Regions from separate parts of the Mesorhizobium sp. M7D.F.Ca.US.005.01.1.1 genome, predicted to be linked through region 1. Evidence: predicted binding sites of a transcription regulator. Region 1 holds the regulator's gene; each other region holds the start of a gene.

Evidence for each region. Region 1 encodes HrcA, which represses chaperone genes, less so after heat shock. Its sites were predicted from a motif close to GTTAGCACTCNCNNNNNGNGAGTGCTAAC; they were not measured.
Region 2: a site for HrcA is predicted at 3,982-4,010, ahead of groES (co-chaperone GroES). Genes of this name have one in related genera too.
Region 3: a site for HrcA is predicted at 2,364-2,392, ahead of EJ076_RS27155 (co-chaperone GroES). Genes of this name have one in related genera too.

What each region holds. Positions count from the first base shown of each region.
Region 1 covers NZ_CP034453.1:951,057-956,915, forward strand. The annotation lists gene cysK (cysteine synthase A) at 1-591, opposite strand, end outside; gene EJ076_RS04540 (LysE family translocator) at 772-1,389, opposite strand; gene EJ076_RS04545 (sorbosone dehydrogenase family protein) at 1,522-2,874, opposite strand; gene EJ076_RS04550 (hypothetical protein) at 2,973-3,170, opposite strand; gene hrcA (heat-inducible transcriptional repressor HrcA) at 3,195-4,277, opposite strand; gene rph (ribonuclease PH) at 4,454-5,170, shown strand; gene EJ076_RS04565 (VOC family protein) at 5,181-5,591, shown strand; gene rdgB (RdgB/HAM1 family non-canonical purine NTP pyrophosphatase) at 5,591-5,859, shown strand, end outside.
Region 2 covers NZ_CP034453.1:3,567,397-3,573,255, reverse strand. The annotation lists gene EJ076_RS17110 (D-arabinono-1,4-lactone oxidase) at 1-119, opposite strand, end outside; gene EJ076_RS17105 (MFS transporter) at 133-1,320, opposite strand; gene EJ076_RS17100 (TetR/AcrR family transcriptional regulator) at 1,444-2,070, shown strand; gene EJ076_RS17095 (hypothetical protein) at 2,123-2,974, opposite strand; gene EJ076_RS17090 (class I SAM-dependent methyltransferase) at 3,045-3,839, shown strand; gene groES (co-chaperone GroES) at 4,072-4,368, shown strand; gene groL (chaperonin GroEL) at 4,430-5,859, shown strand, end outside.
Region 3 covers NZ_CP034453.1:5,578,925-5,584,783, forward strand. The annotation lists gene EJ076_RS35320 (hypothetical protein) at 1-58, opposite strand, end outside; gene groL (chaperonin GroEL) at 248-1,879, opposite strand; gene EJ076_RS27155 (co-chaperone GroES) at 1,980-2,309, opposite strand; gene EJ076_RS27160 (hypothetical protein) at 2,559-2,813, shown strand; gene EJ076_RS27165 (DUF1488 domain-containing protein) at 2,810-3,076, shown strand; gene EJ076_RS27170 (DUF6500 family protein) at 3,108-3,329, opposite strand; gene EJ076_RS27175 (hypothetical protein) at 3,382-3,573, opposite strand; gene EJ076_RS27180 (hypothetical protein) at 3,579-3,827, opposite strand; gene EJ076_RS27185 (sensor domain-containing diguanylate cyclase) at 3,949-5,013, opposite strand; gene EJ076_RS27190 (LacI family DNA-binding transcriptional regulator) at 5,318-5,859, shown strand, end outside.

The DNA.
Region 1 (5,859 bases):
GCCGCCGGTGCCGATGCCGGCGACGAAGATATCGACCTCGCCATGCGTGTCGTTCCAGATCTCCTCGGCCGTCGTCGTGCGGTGGATTTCCGGGTTGGCCGGATTCTCGAACTGCTGCGGGATGATCGCATTGGGGATCGTCGCTGCCAGTTCGTCGGCCTTGGCGATGGCGCCCTTCATGCCTTTCGGACCCTCGGTCAGCACCAGCTCGGCGCCGAGCAGCGCCAGCATTTTCCTGCGTTCGATCGACATCGTTTCCGGCATCGTCAGGATCAGCTTGTAGCCCTTGGCGGCAGCGGCGAAGGCCAGCGCGATGCCGGTGTTGCCGGACGTCGGTTCGATCAGCGTGGTCTTGCCGGGAGAAATCTTGCCGGACGCCTCCAGCGCCTCGATCATCGCCACGCCGATACGGTCCTTGACCGAAGCGATCGGATTGAAGAATTCGAGCTTGGCAATAAGATTGGCGACGATGCCCTTTTCCTTGGCGAACTTGTCGAGCCGCACCAGCGGCGTGTCGCCGATCGTGTCGGTGATGGAATCGTAGACGCGGCCGCGACCGGGCACGCGGGCTGATGTGACGGGCTTGTTCATTGGTTTCGCTCCCAGAATTTCAGGCAAGTGGAATTGCAGCCGGCAAGATAGGGCTTTCAGCCGCGCAACATAAGCTGTCGGCCGAAAATATCCGAGTGGGGCCTGTGTCGAAAACGTCTCCGCCGCGGAAAAGCATTTCCCGTAAAGGCCTGTTTGCGAAATGCTTTGGCCGAGAGCCCTTTATTGGCGGGCGGCAATCGCTGCAGCAGCACCAACCATGAAGCCGGCGGCGGTGCGGTTCAGCGCCTTGAGCGCGCGCGGCGATTTCAGGAACCAGCGCGCCTTGGCAGCCAGCGCCAGATACGGCACCAGCACCACCAAGAGCACGACGACCGTCAGCGCAACGAGAATGCCGTAATCGGCCAGCGTGATGGTCTTCAGGTCGACGATGGTCGGCGTGATGGCGAGGTAGAAGATCATCGTCTTCGGATTGCCGAGCGTGACGGTCAGGCCGGCGACGAAGCTCGACAGCAACCCGCCTTTGCCCTTCCTCGCCTCGACGGTCTCGGGCGTGATGCCGCTGTTCCAGAAACGCCAGCCGAGGAATGCGAGATAGCCGACGCCGAGCCATTTGATGGCGAGAAAAACCATGCCGAAAGTTTGCGCGACGAAAGCGAGGCCGAGCACCACGGCGGTCAGGTAGGTGAGGTCGCCAACCATCAGGCCAAAGGACATCGCCAGCGACGAGCGGAAGCCGGAGCCGAGCGCACGCGCGACAAGCGCGGTGATACCGGGACCAGGAATGGCGGCGGCGATGCCGAGGGCGGCGCTGTAGGCGAGGAATCCGGTGAGGGTCATGGTATTCGTCTCAGATCAGAAAGCCTTGTCGCATGGAACGGACCAGAATTGAATTCCCTTGGGTCGGAATCCATTGCACCAGATATCGCTGGAACACTCGAAGAAGACCTTGCGCCATCTAGGTAAGATTGCTCAAGATCGACCGTCGTCATGGGTGACACGCCATATGGTGCCGTTGCCGTCCTCGGTCACGATCAGCGCGCCGTCGTTCGCCACCGCCACGCCGACCGGTCGACCCCAGACTTCGCCGCTGGAGACGACGAAGCCGGTGATAAAATCCTCATACTCGCCGGTCGGCTTGCCATCCTTGAACAGCAATCTCACCACCTTGTAGCCGGTCCTGTTGCCGCGGTTCCATGAACCATGCAGAGCGACGAAGGCGTCGCCTTGGTATTCGGCCGGAAAGGTCTTCCCGTCGTAGAAGGCGATGTTGAGCGGCGCCGAATGCGCCTGCATCAGTACATCGGGAATATCAGCCTTGCCGGCAAGGTCGGGGCGCTCGCCCTTGCGGCGCGGATCCTCGTTGTTGCCGATATAGTACCAGGGCCAGCCATAGAAGGCGCCGTCCTTGACCACTGTTGCATATTCGGACGGCACATTGTCGCCGAGCCCATCGCGCTCATTGACGACACACCACAGCGCGCCGGTCGCCGGCTGCATGGTCATGCCCGAACAGTTGCGCAGGCCGGTGGCGACGATGCGTCCGTTCTTGCCGTCCGGATCGAAGGCCAGCACGTCGGCGCGGCCGTCTTCAGAGCCCCATGTGGCGCCGAGCGGCTTCGACTTCGCCCAGGCGTCGAGTCCGCCCTCCGGTTCCTTGCCCATATCCTCGGCGACATTCGATCCCGAGCCGACCGACAGATAAAGCGTCTTGCCGTCCGGCGAAAAAGCGATGTCGCGCGTCCAGTGATGATTGGCAGGGATGTTGTCGATGATGGTTTCCGGATCGCCTGATGCCTTCAGGTCGCCCTTGCGATAGGCAAAGCGCACGACGCTGTCGCTGTTGGCGACATAGACCCATTGCGGATCATTGCCCGGCGGATAGAAGGCGATGCCATAGGGCTGGTTGAGGTTGCCGGCAAAGATGCCGTCCTGCGCCGGCTTTGCGCTGCCCTCGGCCAGGCGATAGACGCGGACCTGGTTGGCCTCGCTGTCGGCGACGAACAGGTCGCCATTCGGCGCCACGCGCACGACGCGCGGATTGTCGATGCCTGACGCGATCAGCTCGGCCGAAAAGCCCTGCGGCAGCTTGGGCTTGGCGCCCGCCGGCCTTTCGGCGAGGCCGGCGCTGTTCGAGGCGGATTTGGTGGCGTAGGGCTTCGGCAGATCGTTCGGCCTGATCAGGCGGCGCACCCCCGGCCGGTCGGCGCGCCAGTCGCCGAAAGCGGCCGCGCCTTTCAACACGGGCTCGTCTGCCTGCTGCGCGAATGCCGTGGTGGTGACAAACAGGGTAGCGGAGATAGCCAGCCCGGCGAAACGGATCATCCTGCCCTCCAACACTTGGCCGTGAAGACAGCAACGGGCGGCTTCGCCGATCGTTCCGCGGCACACGATGCGTTGGAGGAAGGCCCCGATCTCCGGATTCAGGTTCCGGCAGCGTAGAAATCGTCGTCGAGGCGTTTTTCCAGCTCGACGAGGTCGGCCGGCAGCGGCAGGCCCATGGCGCGCATTTCCCGCAGCTTTTCGCGCAACTGTTCCTGGATTTCGTGCTGGTCTTCCGGCTGGTTGACCATTTCCTCCAGCAACAGGCTGATCCGGGCCTTGAGTTCTTCCAGCGCCATCGTCGTCTCCTCGGTTAGATCAGCTCAACGGAGCATGCGGGATATCAGCTGCGCGGTGTAATCCACCATCGGCACGATGCGCGCGTAATTCAGCCGGGTTGGACCGATGACGCCGAGCGCGCCGACGACGCGGGCGTCCTTGTCGCGATAGGGGGCTACCACCAGCGACGAGCCCGACAGCGAAAACAGCTTGTTTTCCGAGCCGATGAAGATGCGCACGCCCGAGCCCTGCTCGGCGAGGTCGAGCAGCTGGATCAGCCCGTCCTGCGTCTCCATGTCCTCGAACAGATGCCGCAACAATTCGATGTCGGCCTGGGCAGTGACGTTTTCCAGCAGATTGGCGCGGCCGCGCACGATGAGTCGCGCCGGCAGGCCGCTGTCGGCGCCGGCCCACACCGCCAGCCCCTTCTCGACCAGGTCCTGCGACAGCGTATCGAGTGCAGCCCTGGTCTCTTCCTTGATGCGGGCGATCTCGATCCGCGCCTCGGCCAGCGTGCGGCCGCGGATATGGGCGTTGAGGAAATTCGAGGCCTCGTGCAATTGCGAGACGGTGATGCCGACGGGCAGTTCGACGACGCGGTTTTCGACGTCGCCGTTCTGCGACACCAGCACCGCCAATGCCTTGGTCGGCTCAAGCTGGATGAATTCGATGTGCTTCAGCGCCACCTCGTTCTTGGCGGCCAGCACCAGGCCGGCGCCGCGCGACATGCCCGACAACATCTGGCTGGCCTCGGTCAGCATGTGCTCCAGCGTCGCGCCGGAGCCCGACGCCCGCACCTGTGCCTCGATGGCGCGGCGCTCCTCGTCGGAAAGGTCGCCAAGCTCCATGAAGGCGTCGACGAAGAAACGCAGGCCGGCCTGCGTCGGCAGCCGGCCGGCCGAGATGTGCGGCGCGTAGATCAGGCCGAGATGCTCGAGGTCGCTCATCACGTTGCGGATGGTCGCCGGCGACAGCGAGGAGGGCAGGATGCGCGACAGGCTGCGCGAGCCCACGGGTTCACCGTCCCTGAGGTAGGAATCGACAATGCGTCGGAAGATGTCGCGGGAACGCATGTCGAGCGACTGAAGCGCGGGCGACTGCGAACTCGGATCGACTGCCTTGGTCATACGGCCAAAAACCTCCGGCCCAAGATATAGACTTCGCCGCGGCCCGCGCAACCCGGTGTCTTTGTGAGATCGCCCGGTGTCTGTGTCGGATCGTCAGGCCATTTTCCTTTGCGCCACGCGTCCCATGTGGTTACAAGCCGGCCAAGATTCCGAAAAATGACAAGAAAGCAGCCAGAATGCGCCCCTCCAAACGCCAATTCGACGAAATGCGCGCCATCTCCTTCGAGCGCGGCGTCTCCAAGCATGCCGAAGGCTCATGCCTGGTGAAGTTCGGCGACACGCATGTCCTGTGCACGGCCAGCCTCGAGGAAAAAGTGCCGGGCTGGATGCGCAATTCCGGCAAAGGCTGGGTGACGGCGGAATATGGCATGCTGCCGCGCTCGACCGGCGAGCGCATGCGCCGCGAGGCTTCTGCCGGCAAGCAGGGCGGCCGCACGCTGGAAATCCAGCGGCTGATCGGCCGCTCCTTGCGCGCCGTGGTCGACCTGCAGGCGCTGGGCGAGCAGCAGATCACCGTCGACTGCGACGTCATCCAGGCCGATGGCGGCACCCGCACCGCCTCGATCACCGGCGGCTGGGTGGCGCTGTATGACTGCCTGCGCTGGATGGAAGCGCGCCAGATGGCCAGTGTCGCCAAGGTGCTGAAGGACCATGTCGCGGCGATCTCCTGCGGCATCCATGATGGCCAGCCGGTCATCGACCTCGACTATATCGAGGATTCCTCGGCCGGCACCGACGCCAATTTCGTCATGACCGGCAAGGGTGGCATCGTCGAGATCCAGGGCACCGCCGAGGGCGAGCCTTTCTCCGAAGATCAGTTCGCGGAATTGATGGGCCTGGCCAAGAAAGGCATCCAGCGTCTGGTCAGCCTGCAGCAGATGGCAGTGGCTTGACGGTTTTCTGGTGACCCCCTCCGCTATCCTGGAATCGGCCCTCTACGTCACCGATCTGGCGGCGGCGGAAGAATTCTATGTCGGCATCCTCGGGCTCGACCTGCTCGGCAGGGTCGACGGCAGGCACCTCTTCTTCCGCTGCGGACCGGGCGTGCTGCTCGTCTTCAATGCCGAGGCGACGAAGGTGCCGCCGGTCCCCGACGCCAGGCTGCCGGTCCCGCCGCACGGCGCTGTCGGCGAGGGTCATCTGTGCTTTGCGGCGACCGCCGACGAAATCGTGCGCTGGAAAGCGCATCTGGAGGTGAAGAAGATCGCCATTGAAAGCGAATTCGAGTGGCCGCAAGGCGGCCATTCGATCTATATACGCGACCCCTCGGGCAATTCGATCGAATTTGCCGAGCCACGAATCTGGGGCCTTTGATGCATTCTCTTGATGGCAAGAAGATCGTTGTCGCCAGCCACAATGCCGGCAAGCTGCGCGAATTCGCCGACCTGATGGGGCCGTTCGGCTTCGAAGCCAAGTCGGCCAAGGAGTATGGCCTGCCGGAGCCGGATGAGACCGGCACCACCTTCGAGGAGAACGCCTACATCAAGGCGCTCGCCGCAGCCCAGGCGACCGGCCTGCCGGCGCTGTCGGACGATTCCGGCCTGTGCGTCGACGCGCTCGACGGCGCGCCCGGCGTCTACAC
Region 2 (5,859 bases), 2.6 Mb from region 1:
CGGACCGGGCCGGGTGTGGTACGAATGAGATCGCCAAGCTCGCCGGCGTCAGTGGGGCTGGCGATCAGCTTCGGTTCAGCAGTGACCAAGCCCGACCAGTTGCTCCAACGGTTCGACATGGCGCTCCCCCGCTCAGGCAACGGCGCGGCGACGCCGCGACACCAGGACGAACAGACCAAGCAGCGCGACGCTGGCAACGGCACTGGCGGCGGCGAATTCCGGCACCGGCCGGAAATCCTTGCCGTCGATGAGCAGCGACGCCGCGATCGGGCCGATCGCCAGGCCGAACAGCTGGGCTGCCGGCACCAGCAGCACGGCGGTGCGCGTCTCGTCGGCGGTGATCGCCAGCCGGATCTGGTAGGGCACGATGAACAAGAGGATGAAGCCCATGATCAGGGCTGCGATCCAGAATATCGTGAGCCCAGGTCCGCTGGCCAGAACCAGGGAGCAGACAAGCGCCACGACACCGATCGTGGCGATGGCGGCGCGATAATCGATGCGCGCCTCGAACGCGGTGGCCGTCATCGCACCCAGGACCTGCACCGCCAGGCTGGCCGAGACGATCAGGCCGACGGTGCGGCCATCGATGCCGTATTGGGCGCCAAGCGGCTCCAGAAAGGCCCAGACCGCGCCAAAGAACATGAAGTAGCAGAAGACCGACAGCAGCGCGGTGAGCGAAGGAACCGTCAGCACATTGGCCAGATTCTCCTCCTTGGGCAGGTCGGCATAGCCGCCGGGTACGGTGAAGGCGACCGCCAGCGACATGACGCAGACGACGGCAAGAACAATGAACCCACCCGCCGACCCGGCGGCCGGAATGACATAAAGCGCCAGCAACAGGGCAAGCGCGCATTGCGCCAGCGTCTGCATGGTGACGAAAAAGCCGCCGATGCGCTCGGCGCGCCGCGAACGGGCGATCAGTTCGGTGGCGACCGCGACCAGACCGCCTTCGGCGAGCCCGGCCAGGGCGCGGGCCGCAATCAGCGTGTTGGCGCTTGCAGCATAGGCCGTCCACACATTGGCCAGCGCCAGCAGCAGCAGAAGGATGGCACTTTTCCAGCGCATGTTGCGCGCCGAGAGCAACATCGCCACGACAGCCGAACCGATGGCGATGGCGATCATCTCGGCGGTGGCGACCAGCGCCAGTTCATCGCCGCTGACATGGCCCTCGGTGTAAAGGGCCCCGAGCAGCACCGGCTGCAGGCCTAGAATGAGCAGGCCAACCGAACCGATCCACAGGGCCGAGGCAAGTTGTGCGCCGGTCGGATTGCCGACCAGCCAGTCGCCATTGCCTGCGTGGCCGGTAGTTGTCGAAGTCAAAGGCGCCTCCCAACGTCCTTGCCGTGTGGCAAAAAAGCTGACAACCTGTCAGCATTTCAGAAACTGATACTTGATCATATTTTTTGTCAACCGGAATTTGGAAACCGTGCGAAAGATCGGTGCATGACCGAAGTGAAGAGAATGGCGACCGAGCCCAGGCGCAGGCCCAAGCAGGAACGCAGCCGCGAGCGCATCGACGCGATCCTGTCGACGACCATGCGGCTGATCGGCGAGAAGGGTATCGACGCCGTGACCATGAAGGAGGTCGGCATGCTGGCGGGCGGGCCGATCGCCACCGTCTATCACTATTTTCCCAACAAATCGGCGATCCTGGCGATGCTCTATGAGCGGTTCTCCGAGGTCAGCCGCGCACGGTTGACGGCGATCATCGCCGATGTCCGCGAAGCGAAGGACGTGATCGTGGCCGCAGACCGGTTGCTTGACGACTATCTCAGCCGTGTCGCCGGCGATCCGGCCATCCAGGATCTGCAGAACGCCATCCAGGCCGACAAGGCGCTCAAGAACCTCGACATCGCCGAAACCCGACATCAGGCCAAGATGTTCTGCGACCATGTCATCGCCCTGCTGGAGCCCGAGAAGCGCGAGCAGTTCGAACGCATTGTCCTTCTGACCTTCCAGCTCGCCGGCGGCGTGGTGCGCCTGGCGCTTGCCGAGGGCGAAGCAGAAAGCCGCCGCACGATCGAAGATTACCGTTCGATCATCCACACGCAGCTGCGGCTGTTTTTGTAGCCTTGGTGATCATCGTCAAGCTGCCCGGGCGGCGTGAGCACCAGAACGCCCGCTATGCAACCTGGCGGATAAGGCTTTCGAAGCCGTCGGCGAGATTGGCATTGCCGGCAGCGAGAAACGCAGAAAGATTGCGGGCGCCACCGGGTGTCTTGTTGGCATCAAGCAGCACCGCCCTGCCCTCATGCATGACGAAATCGAACTTTCCGTAGTCAAAGCCAAGCTGGCGCCTCAGCGCGCGAAGCTCCTCGGGAACCGGAACCGGCTCATGACGGATCGTATCGTCGCCCTTGACGAGGCTCTGCGGCGAGACATGGCGGGTGCAGCGCTCGCGCTCGCCGCAGAATATCCAGAAGCGGGCTCCAAAGCCGTCCGACTCCGGCTCAGGAATGAATTTTTCGACGACGAGATCGCTGCGGTCGAAGACCGCCGGCGCAACATCCGAAAGGGATGCATAGACGCGATAACCCTCGATAAGCTTGACGCCGGGAAACGGCCTCGGCTTTCCGGCACGCAGCGATCGCCGGTTGAGCGCCTGCTCCCGCACCCCGAGATTGTTGAGATTACTCTTGACGATGACTGGCCCTTGCCAGTCGTCATCCTTGCCGATCAAGGCGCCACTGACGCGTCGTTTGGAGATGTCGGCAGCCCCGATGTTCAGGCAGAAGGGAAAAGCGCGTGCGTATTCGACATATTCGGGTGGCGTCACGGTCGCATCGACGTGCAGCACCGCGATGTCGGCCTCCGGCTTTGCCGACGTTCCGGCGATTATGCGGACGGAATGACCGCGTCGCTTCAGTTCCTTCAGCAGATCGAAAAGCATATAGGAACTGCCGCGGCGAAACAGCGGGCCGCGCCAGCGTTCGAACCTGTCGAACTCATGCGTAATAACCGCGATGCGTGTCATGCGTCCCCCGCTTGGTCTCATTAGCGTCCTCGATTATAGCTGCAAATACAATGCCGGCTTGGGGCTGTGGATGACCGACCATTGGAATGCCATTCGAGGGCACTGGCAGTTGCTCGGACCACCGTTGCGGCCGCCGGCTGAAGCGGTTGAGGCCTATGAGCGCGAGCTCAACCTTTCGAAGGCGCACGTCGTTCTGCTTGGCGTGACGCCGGAACTCGCCGGGCTCGGGACGACGATGACGGCCGTTGACGAATCTTCCGACATGATCGCCGGTATCTGGCCAGGCGACACCGCGTTGCGAAAGGCAATCAACGGCGACTGGCTCGACTTGCCGGTGTCGAACGCAAGCGTCGATGCGGTGATCGGCGACGGCTGCCTGTCGGCGCTCGGCCTTTCAACCGGGCGCCGGGCGCTGTTTGCGGCAATCGCTGGCGTACTGCGCACCGACGGCCGCGCGGGACTGCGTCTCTTTGCCGGTCCGGAAACACCGGAAGACCCGGCGGCGCTGCCGGCGTTTGCACTGTCGGGCGGTGTCTCGACCTTCCATGAACTCAAATGGCGCGTCGCCATGACCGCGACGGGCGATGCGCCCGACCATGCCATTCCGGTCAGGACGATCGCGGAAAGTTTCGATGCGTTGTTTCCTGACCGCGAAGAGCTTTCGGCTCGCACGGGCTGGGACCTGCCCACCATCGGCACCATCGATGTCTATCGGAACTCGCCGGCCATCTACAGCTTCGCGCCGGCGACGACACTGGTGAGCGAGGCGAAAGCGTTCTTTGGCGATGTCCGCATCGCTTTAACCGGGAGCTATGGGCTTGCCGAGCGATGCCCGCTGTTGGTGCTGCGGGCGCCAAGACACTGAAGACAGCAGGACGGCGTTTCAAGCCGGGGCGCGCGCAACCCAGGCTTTCTGAAATCGTGCGGCAGCATGAGAAAAATTTCGCGCGCATCACGGTCTTCGCGCACCTTGACTCTCAAAGGTCGGCGGCCTATTTCAGCGCCACGTTAGCACTCTCCATTGGTGAGTGCTAACCATAGGTCCGGCGCCGCCGGACGGAGGAACTGTTCTCACCGTTCTCATCGAGGAAGAAAAAATGGCAAAGTCGAAGTTCCGCCCGCTTCATGACCGCGTGGTCGTTCGCCGGGTCGAATCCGAATCCAAGACCGCCGGCGGGATCATCATCCCGGATACGGCAAAGGAAAAGCCGCAGGAAGGCGAGATCATCGCTGTCGGCTCCGGCGCTCGCGACGAAGCTGGCAAGCTGGTCCCGCTGGACGTCAAGGCTGGCGACCGCATCCTGTTCGGCAAGTGGTCGGGCACCGAAGTCAAGCTCAATGGCGAAGACCTTCTGATCATGAAGGAATCCGACATCATGGGCATCATCGGCTGATTATCGGCCTCACCGTCAACTGAATCCCGGGCTTACCCCAAGCCCTTGCCAGGAGCTAAAAATGGCTGCCAAAGACGTAAAATTCTCCCGTGATGCCCGCGAGCGCATGCTGCGCGGCGTCAACATCCTCGCCGACGCGGTGAAGGTCACGCTCGGCCCCAAGGGCCGCAACGTCGTCATCGACAAGTCGTTCGGCGCCCCGCGCATCACCAAGGACGGCGTCACCGTCGCCAAGGAAATCGAGCTTGAGGACAAGTTCGAGAACATGGGCGCGCAGATGGTCCGCGAAGTTGCTTCGAAGACCAACGACATCGCCGGCGACGGCACCACGACCGCAACCGTTCTGGCACAGTCGATCGTCCAGGAAGGCCACAAGGCCGTTGCCGCCGGCATGAACCCGATGGACCTGAAGCGCGGCATCGATCTGGCCGTGACCGAAGTCGTCGCGGCGCTCGGCAAGGCTGCCAAGAAGATCAAGACCTCCGAGGAAGTTGCCCAGGTCGGCACGATCTCGGCCAATGGCGACGAGTCGGTCGGCAAGATGATCGCGGAAGCGATGCAGAAGGTCGGCAACGAAGGCGTCATCACGGTTGAAGAAGCCAAGACCGCCGAGACCGAACTCGAAGTCGTCGAAGGCATGCAGTTCGACCGCGGCTACCTGTCGCCCTACTTCGTCACCAACGCCGACAAGATGGTTGCCGAGCTCGAGGACGTCTACATCCTCCTGCACGAGAAGAAGCTCTCCAACCTCCAGGCCATGCTGCCGGTTCTCGAAGCCGTCGTGCAGACCTCGAAGCCGCTGCTCATCATCTCGGAAGACGTCGAAGGCGAGGCTCTGGCCACGCTGGTCGTCAACAAGCTGCGTGGTGGCCTGAAGATCGCCGCCGTCAAGGCGCCGGGCTTCGGTGATCGCCGCAAGGCCATGCTGGAAGACATCGCCATCCTCACCGGTGGCCAGGTCATCTCGGAAGACCTCGGCATCAAGCTCGAGAACGTCGGCCTCAACATGCTCGGCCGCGCCAAGAAGGTGTCGATCTCCAAGGAGAACACCACCATCGTCGACGGCGCCGGCAAGAAGGCCGAGATCCAGGGCCGCGTTGCCCAGATCAAGCAGCAGATCGAAGAGACCACCTCGGACTACGACAAGGAGAAGCTGCAGGAACGTCTCGCGAAGCTCGCGGGCGGCGTTGCGGTGATCCGCGTCGGCGGTGCGACGGAAGTCGAAGTCAAGGAAAAGAAGGACCGCGTCGATGACGCCCTCAACGCGACCCGCGCGGCCGTCGAAGAAGGCATCGTTGCAGGCGGCGGCGTCGCGCTGCTGCGCGCTTCGGCCAACATCAAGGCCACCGGCGCCAATGCCGACCAGGCCGCTGGCATCAACATCGTTCGTCGTGCGCTGCAGGCTCCGGCCCGCCAGATTGCGGCCAACGCCGGTGCGGAAGCATCGATCGTTGCCGGCAAGATCCTTGAGAACAAGGGCGCGACCTTCGG
Region 3 (5,859 bases), 2.5 Mb from region 1:
TTTCCTCGGTTTTTTCGGTCGTGACGACCGTCTCTGGCTTCCGCACGAACGTGATCATGGATCCGTCTCCTGGGCTAGAGGCCTGCACGCCGGGAGAAAATCCCCCGGCGGTAGTCCCGGCTCTTGGAACCGGCGTAGAAGATTCAGGTCAGGCCGAGCCGAAAACGGTGGTTTCCGAAAACCGGAGCGGAGCGTACTTTTGGGTACGGAAACCGGCGTTTGCAGGCCGGCCTCACCTGAATCAGGATCAGTAGCCGCCCATGCCGCCGCCGCCACCACCTGCCGGTGCTGCATCCTTGGCCGGAATGTCGGTGATCATCGCTTCGGCGGTGATCAGCAGGGCCGCGATCGAGCCGGCATCCTGCAGTGCGGTGCGCACCACTTTCGCCGGATCGACGATGCCCGCCTTGATCATGTCGACATAGGTCTCGTTCTGGGCGTCGAAGCCCTGATTGTGGTCCTTGCTGTCGGTGAGCTTGCCGACGACGATCGAGCCTTCGACGCCGGAATTCTCGGCGATCTGGCGGATCGGCGCTTCGAGCGCCCTAAGCACGATCGTGATGCCGGCCGTGACATCGGCATTGGCGCCGGTCAGGCCGCCAAGCACCGAGCGGGCACGCAGCAGAGCCACGCCGCCGCCGGGCACGATGCCTTCTTCAACCGCCGCGCGCGTTGCGTTCAGCGCGTCGTCGATGCGGTCCTTCTTTTCCTTGACTTCCGACTCTGTGACGCCGCCGACGCGGATGACGGCAACGCCGCCGGAGAGCTTGGCCAGCCGCTCCTGCAGCTTTTCCTTGTCGTAGTCGGAGGTCGTCTCCTCGATCTGGCCCTTGATTTGGGCGACGCGCGCCTGGATCGTCGCCTTGGTGCCGGCGCCGTCGATGATCGTGGTGGTGTCCTTCTCGATCAGCACACGCTTGGCGCGGCCCAGCATCTCGATGGTGACGTTTTCGAGCTTGATGCCGAGGTCCTCGGAGATCATCTGGCCTGATGTCAGCACCGCGATGTCTTCCAGCATCGCCTTGCGACGGTCACCGAAGCCCGGCGCCTTGACGGCCGCGACCTTGAGGCCGCCGCGCAGCTTGTTGACGACCAGCGTCGCCAGAGCCTCGCCCTCGACATCCTCGGAGATGATCAGCAGCGGCCTGCCGCTCTGCACCACCGCCTCGAGGATCGGCAGCATTGCCTGCAGATTGCCGAGCTTCTTCTCGTGGATGAGGATGTAGGGCTCTTCCAGCTCGACGCGCATCTTGTCGGCATTGGTGACGAAATAGGGGCTGAGATAGCCGCGGTCGAACTGCATGCCTTCGACGACGTCGAGCTCGGTCTCGGCGGTCTTGGCTTCCTCGACGGTGATGACGCCGTCATTGCCGACCTTGTCCATCGCCTTGGCGATCATCTCGCCGACGCTGGCATCGCCATTGGCGGCGATGGTGCCGACCTGTGCGATCTCGGCCGATGACTTGACCTTCTTGGCGCGCGCCTGGATTTCCTTGACCACGGCGGAAACCGCCTGGTCGATGCCGCGCTTGAGGTCCATCGGGTTCATGCCGGCGGCGACCAGCTTGGCGCCTTCGCGCAGGATCGAAGCGGCCAGCACGGTTGCGGTGGTGGTGCCGTCGCCGGCCAGGTCGTTGGTCTTCGAGGCGACTTCGCGTACCATCTGCGCGCCCATGTTCTCAAACTTGTCGGCAAGCTCGATTTCCTTGGCGACGGTGACGCCGTCCTTGGTGATGCGCGGCGCGCCATAGGCCTTGTCGATGATGACGTTGCGGCCCTTGGGGCCGAGCGTGACCTTCACCGCATTGGTGAGGATCTCGACGCCGCGCAGCATGCGGTCGCGCGCATCGGTGGAGAATTTGATTTCCTTGGCAGACATGATTTTTTATCCAGTTCGGTTGAGGAAGGCAGAGCCCTGCCCTCCATGATCAAAGCCCGGAGTGTCCCTTGCGCATCCCGAAGGACACGCAGCGCTCCAATCAGGCGGCCTTCTTGGCAGGCACGGTCTTCTCGACGCCGGTTTTGTCGATAACGCCCATGATGTCGGCTTCCTTCATGATCAGAAGGTCCTCGCCGTCGATCTTGACCTCGGTGCCCGACCATTTGCCGAACAGGATGAAGTCACCGGCCTTGACGTCGAGTGCAATCAGCGCGCCGTTTTCGTCGCGTGCACCCGGGCCGACGGCGATGACTTCGCCTTCCTGCGGCTTTTCCTTGGCATTGTCGGGAATGATGATGCCGCCCTTGGATTTGATATCGCCTTCAGCGCGACGAATGACGACGCGGTCGTGGAGTGGCCGAAATTTCATGGGAACTTCTTTCTGGGGCCGGCACAGGCGGCCACGCCCGTCCTTTATAGACGCGTTGGCACTCGATAGATAGGAGTGCCAAAAATTATTCGCGGGCCAGATTAAATATTCAAAAGTATTATTTCGGCCAGCCGTTTCGTGCTATCCGCAGAGTGTCAAATAATTCAAAAGATTGAATTTTGCCGATCGAGTGCCTATTTATCGGACAAGTTCACTTTCACGATTTCAGGCACAAGGGAGATTTCTTCGATGGCCGAAGGCAATCAGACGATCATGGAAAAAGCTGAAGCCCGCTTTGTCGACAAGCAGAAAAAGACGGCGGAGAAAAACAAGGCAACCGCCGAATACATGTCCGAGGCAAGGGCCCGGGAGATCAAGACGGCAAGGCTGAGGGAGCTGCGGCTGGCCAAGGAAGAGGCCGACCGCGTCGCTGAAGCCCTGAACCCGACGCCGAAGAAGAAGCGGGTGACCAAGAAGGCCGCCGCCACGGAGGTCAAGACATGAGCCTCACCTTCCCCAACCGCAGCCGCAGCTATGACGAAGCCGGCAAGCGCATCCGTTTCGTCGGCCATGACGGCATGTTCCAGATCTCGTTCTCCGTCGCAGCCGACGCCATGGCCAAGATGCGGCCGGGAACCGCGGCCGATGAAGCCGGCTACCTCCAGACATTCGACACCGAGAGCAGCGCCATCCGCGAAGTGGCGGCAAAGGCCTACGACCGCACCCACAAGAGCATGTATGTGCTGACGGCAGCCGATTTCGGCTGATCAGCCCAATGCATGTCGCTCAAAACAAAGATTAAAGATCCATCTCCTCGACCATCGCGCGTATCTTCGCAGCCTTTTCAAAATGGTCGAGGCGGTGCGTTCTGATCCACCATTCGGCGGCTTCCATCAGGAGTTCGGGGTCGTCGTTCCTGTTGGCGAAAAACGCGTAGAACGACACGCCGACGCCGGCCCCCTTCTCGGAGATCTTGCGGTCGCAGACCTCCAGTATCTTCTGCTTCAGGCTGGCTCTCACGGGAATCCCTTGATTTGCGGTGCGGCAGGCTTCTGCCGGCGGCCGGTACGGATCAGGCCTTGCGCTCGGCCCGCTCGCGGCGTTTGACGTCGCGGACATTCATCTGCACGACCATGTCCTCGGCCTCACGCGGACCCATCCCGACCATCACCTTTTGCCGGACCACGGCAGGCTGGCCGGTGAAGACGTCGATGATGCTCCAGCTCTGGGGGATCTGCATGCGCAGCGTGTAGCGGTTGGCCATGCCGGTCAGCCCTGCATCATGAAAAACACGGCGCCCAGGATCAGCACCGTCCAGGCGATGACCGACAGCTTCAGCATCATGCCGCCATGCGCGGCCACCAGCTCCCGCAGGCGCGACACGACACCCGCCGACGACGCCGGCGCCACCAGGGCGACAGGCGCCTTGAGGCCAAGTTTTCCAAAGACGGGCAGCAGCGACGGTTCACGCACGAAAATGACCTCGAATGTCGGGAAGAGCGGAGCAAGGACGCTCATGTCCCTTCCATAGCACTCTTTTCGCGAGCGCCCTGCATGCCAAATGCAAATGGGCGCCACCGACTGTGGAAGATGTGCGGGCCAGGTCGGCGAGGGCTGTAGAACAAACAGCCGCCAGATCTCACGCCGCGGCGCTGCGGCCTCTCACGCCGGCTTGCGCCTTGAAGATGCGGAACGTGTTGCGCCCTGCCGCCTTGGCGGCATAGAGCGCGGTGTCGGCCTGCGCGAACAGATCGCAGTGCGCGCCCGCTTCAGCGAAGGCGATGCCGACCGAGGCGCCGAGCCCGAGCGACTGGCCACAGGCGGCGACCGGCTTGCCCATCGCCTCGATGATGCGGCGCGCCAGACCCGAGACCGCGCCACGATCGAGATGCGGCCCAACCAGCACCGCGAACTCGTCGCCGCCGACGCGGGCCACCAAATCGGCCTCGCCGCAGCCGGCGGCAAGCCGCTTTGCCGCTTCCTTCAGGCATTCGTCGCCGACGACATGGCCGAACGTATCGTTGACGGCCTTGAAGCCGTCGAGGTCGACCAGAAGCAGCGCGCCGAGCGGGCGGCCCTCGTCGGCAAGCGCAAGCCGCGCTTGGAACCGGCCGCGATTGGCAAGCCCCGTCATGACGTCATATTCGGCGAGATAGCGCATCCGGTCCGACAGGATCTTCTCTTCGGTGATGTCCTGCTTCATGCCGAAGATGCGCACGGGAACGCCCTCCTCGCACTCGACGGTCGCGGTGATGCGGATCCAGCGGCTGCGGCCGGCGAAAGTGGTGATCTCGGCATCGAGATTGAAGCCGCTGCGCTCGGCGATCGCGCGGCCGCGCAACGTGTCCAGCGCCTTGCGCGACTCCGCCGGGTAGCACTTGACGATCTCCGAGCGATCGAGCGCCGAGCCGCGCGGCAGGTCGAACAGATCATAGACCACATCGGTCCATGCCAGCTGCTCGCCGGGCAGGCTGCATTCCCAAACGCCGAGCCGCGCGGCGACCGAGGCGCGGTCGAAAATCTTGCGGCTGTGCGCCAGCGAAAGTTCCTGGCTGGCGATCAGTGCCGCCTGCGCCGCGAGCTCCGCCTTGAGCCGGGCGATGGTGGCCGCGTTACGGCGGCGTTCGTCGGCGCCTTGCATGGCCGCCGTCACGCCGGCGCGAGGCCGCGCCGGGCCTTTCGGACTGTAGGGCGTATCGGACATGGCGGGGCTCTGCTGTCTTGGCGGGAGACCACCATGGCGCGCAAGCGATTAACACTTCGCTGACAATCGGTGGCTACTCGCCCCCGCTTTGCGGGGGCGAGGAACCCAAGCCTTGCTATCTCTGACCTTTCTCTCCACCCACGGAGCTCCAACCCACTTTTCCCCTTGAACGACCTCCCGATCTGGCCTAGCCTTGACTTGAGAAAAGGTTTTTTCAAACAGTTCCGATCAGGCTTGGCCATGTGCCGGGTCTTTTTTCGGACCTTAAGAGAAAACCTTTTCCCAACTGAGGATTTTCGGCGCGATGCCATCGGACGATCTGCCTGTCCCGGTCTTTTCCAAGCCAGTCACCTTGCGTGACGTGGCCGCGCAGGCCCGCGTCAGCGTCGCGACCGCCTCGAAGGCGCTCAACGACCAGGGGCGCATGACGGCCGAGACGCGCGAACGCATCCGCGAGACGGCCCGGCGTCTCGGCTTTCGGCCCAACAGCCTGGCGCAGAGCCTGCTCAGGCGGCGCAGCTTCACCGTCGGCCTGCTCACCAACGATACTTATGGCCGTTTCTCGCTGCCGCTGATGTCGGGCATTTCGGACGCGCTGGTCGACAATGGCGTCTCGGTGTTCCTGTGCAATGTCGAGGAAGATCCGCGCCTTGGCCAGATGCATGTCGACGCCATGCTCGACAAGCGCGTCGACGGCATCATCGCCACCGGCAAGCGCATCGACCGCCATCTGCCTGTCGACCTCTCCAATCTGCGCGTTCCGGTCATCTATGCCTTCACGCAGCCCGATCCCGACGCCATCGCCTTCGTCTCGGACGACGCCGAAGGTGCCCGGCTGGCGATCGA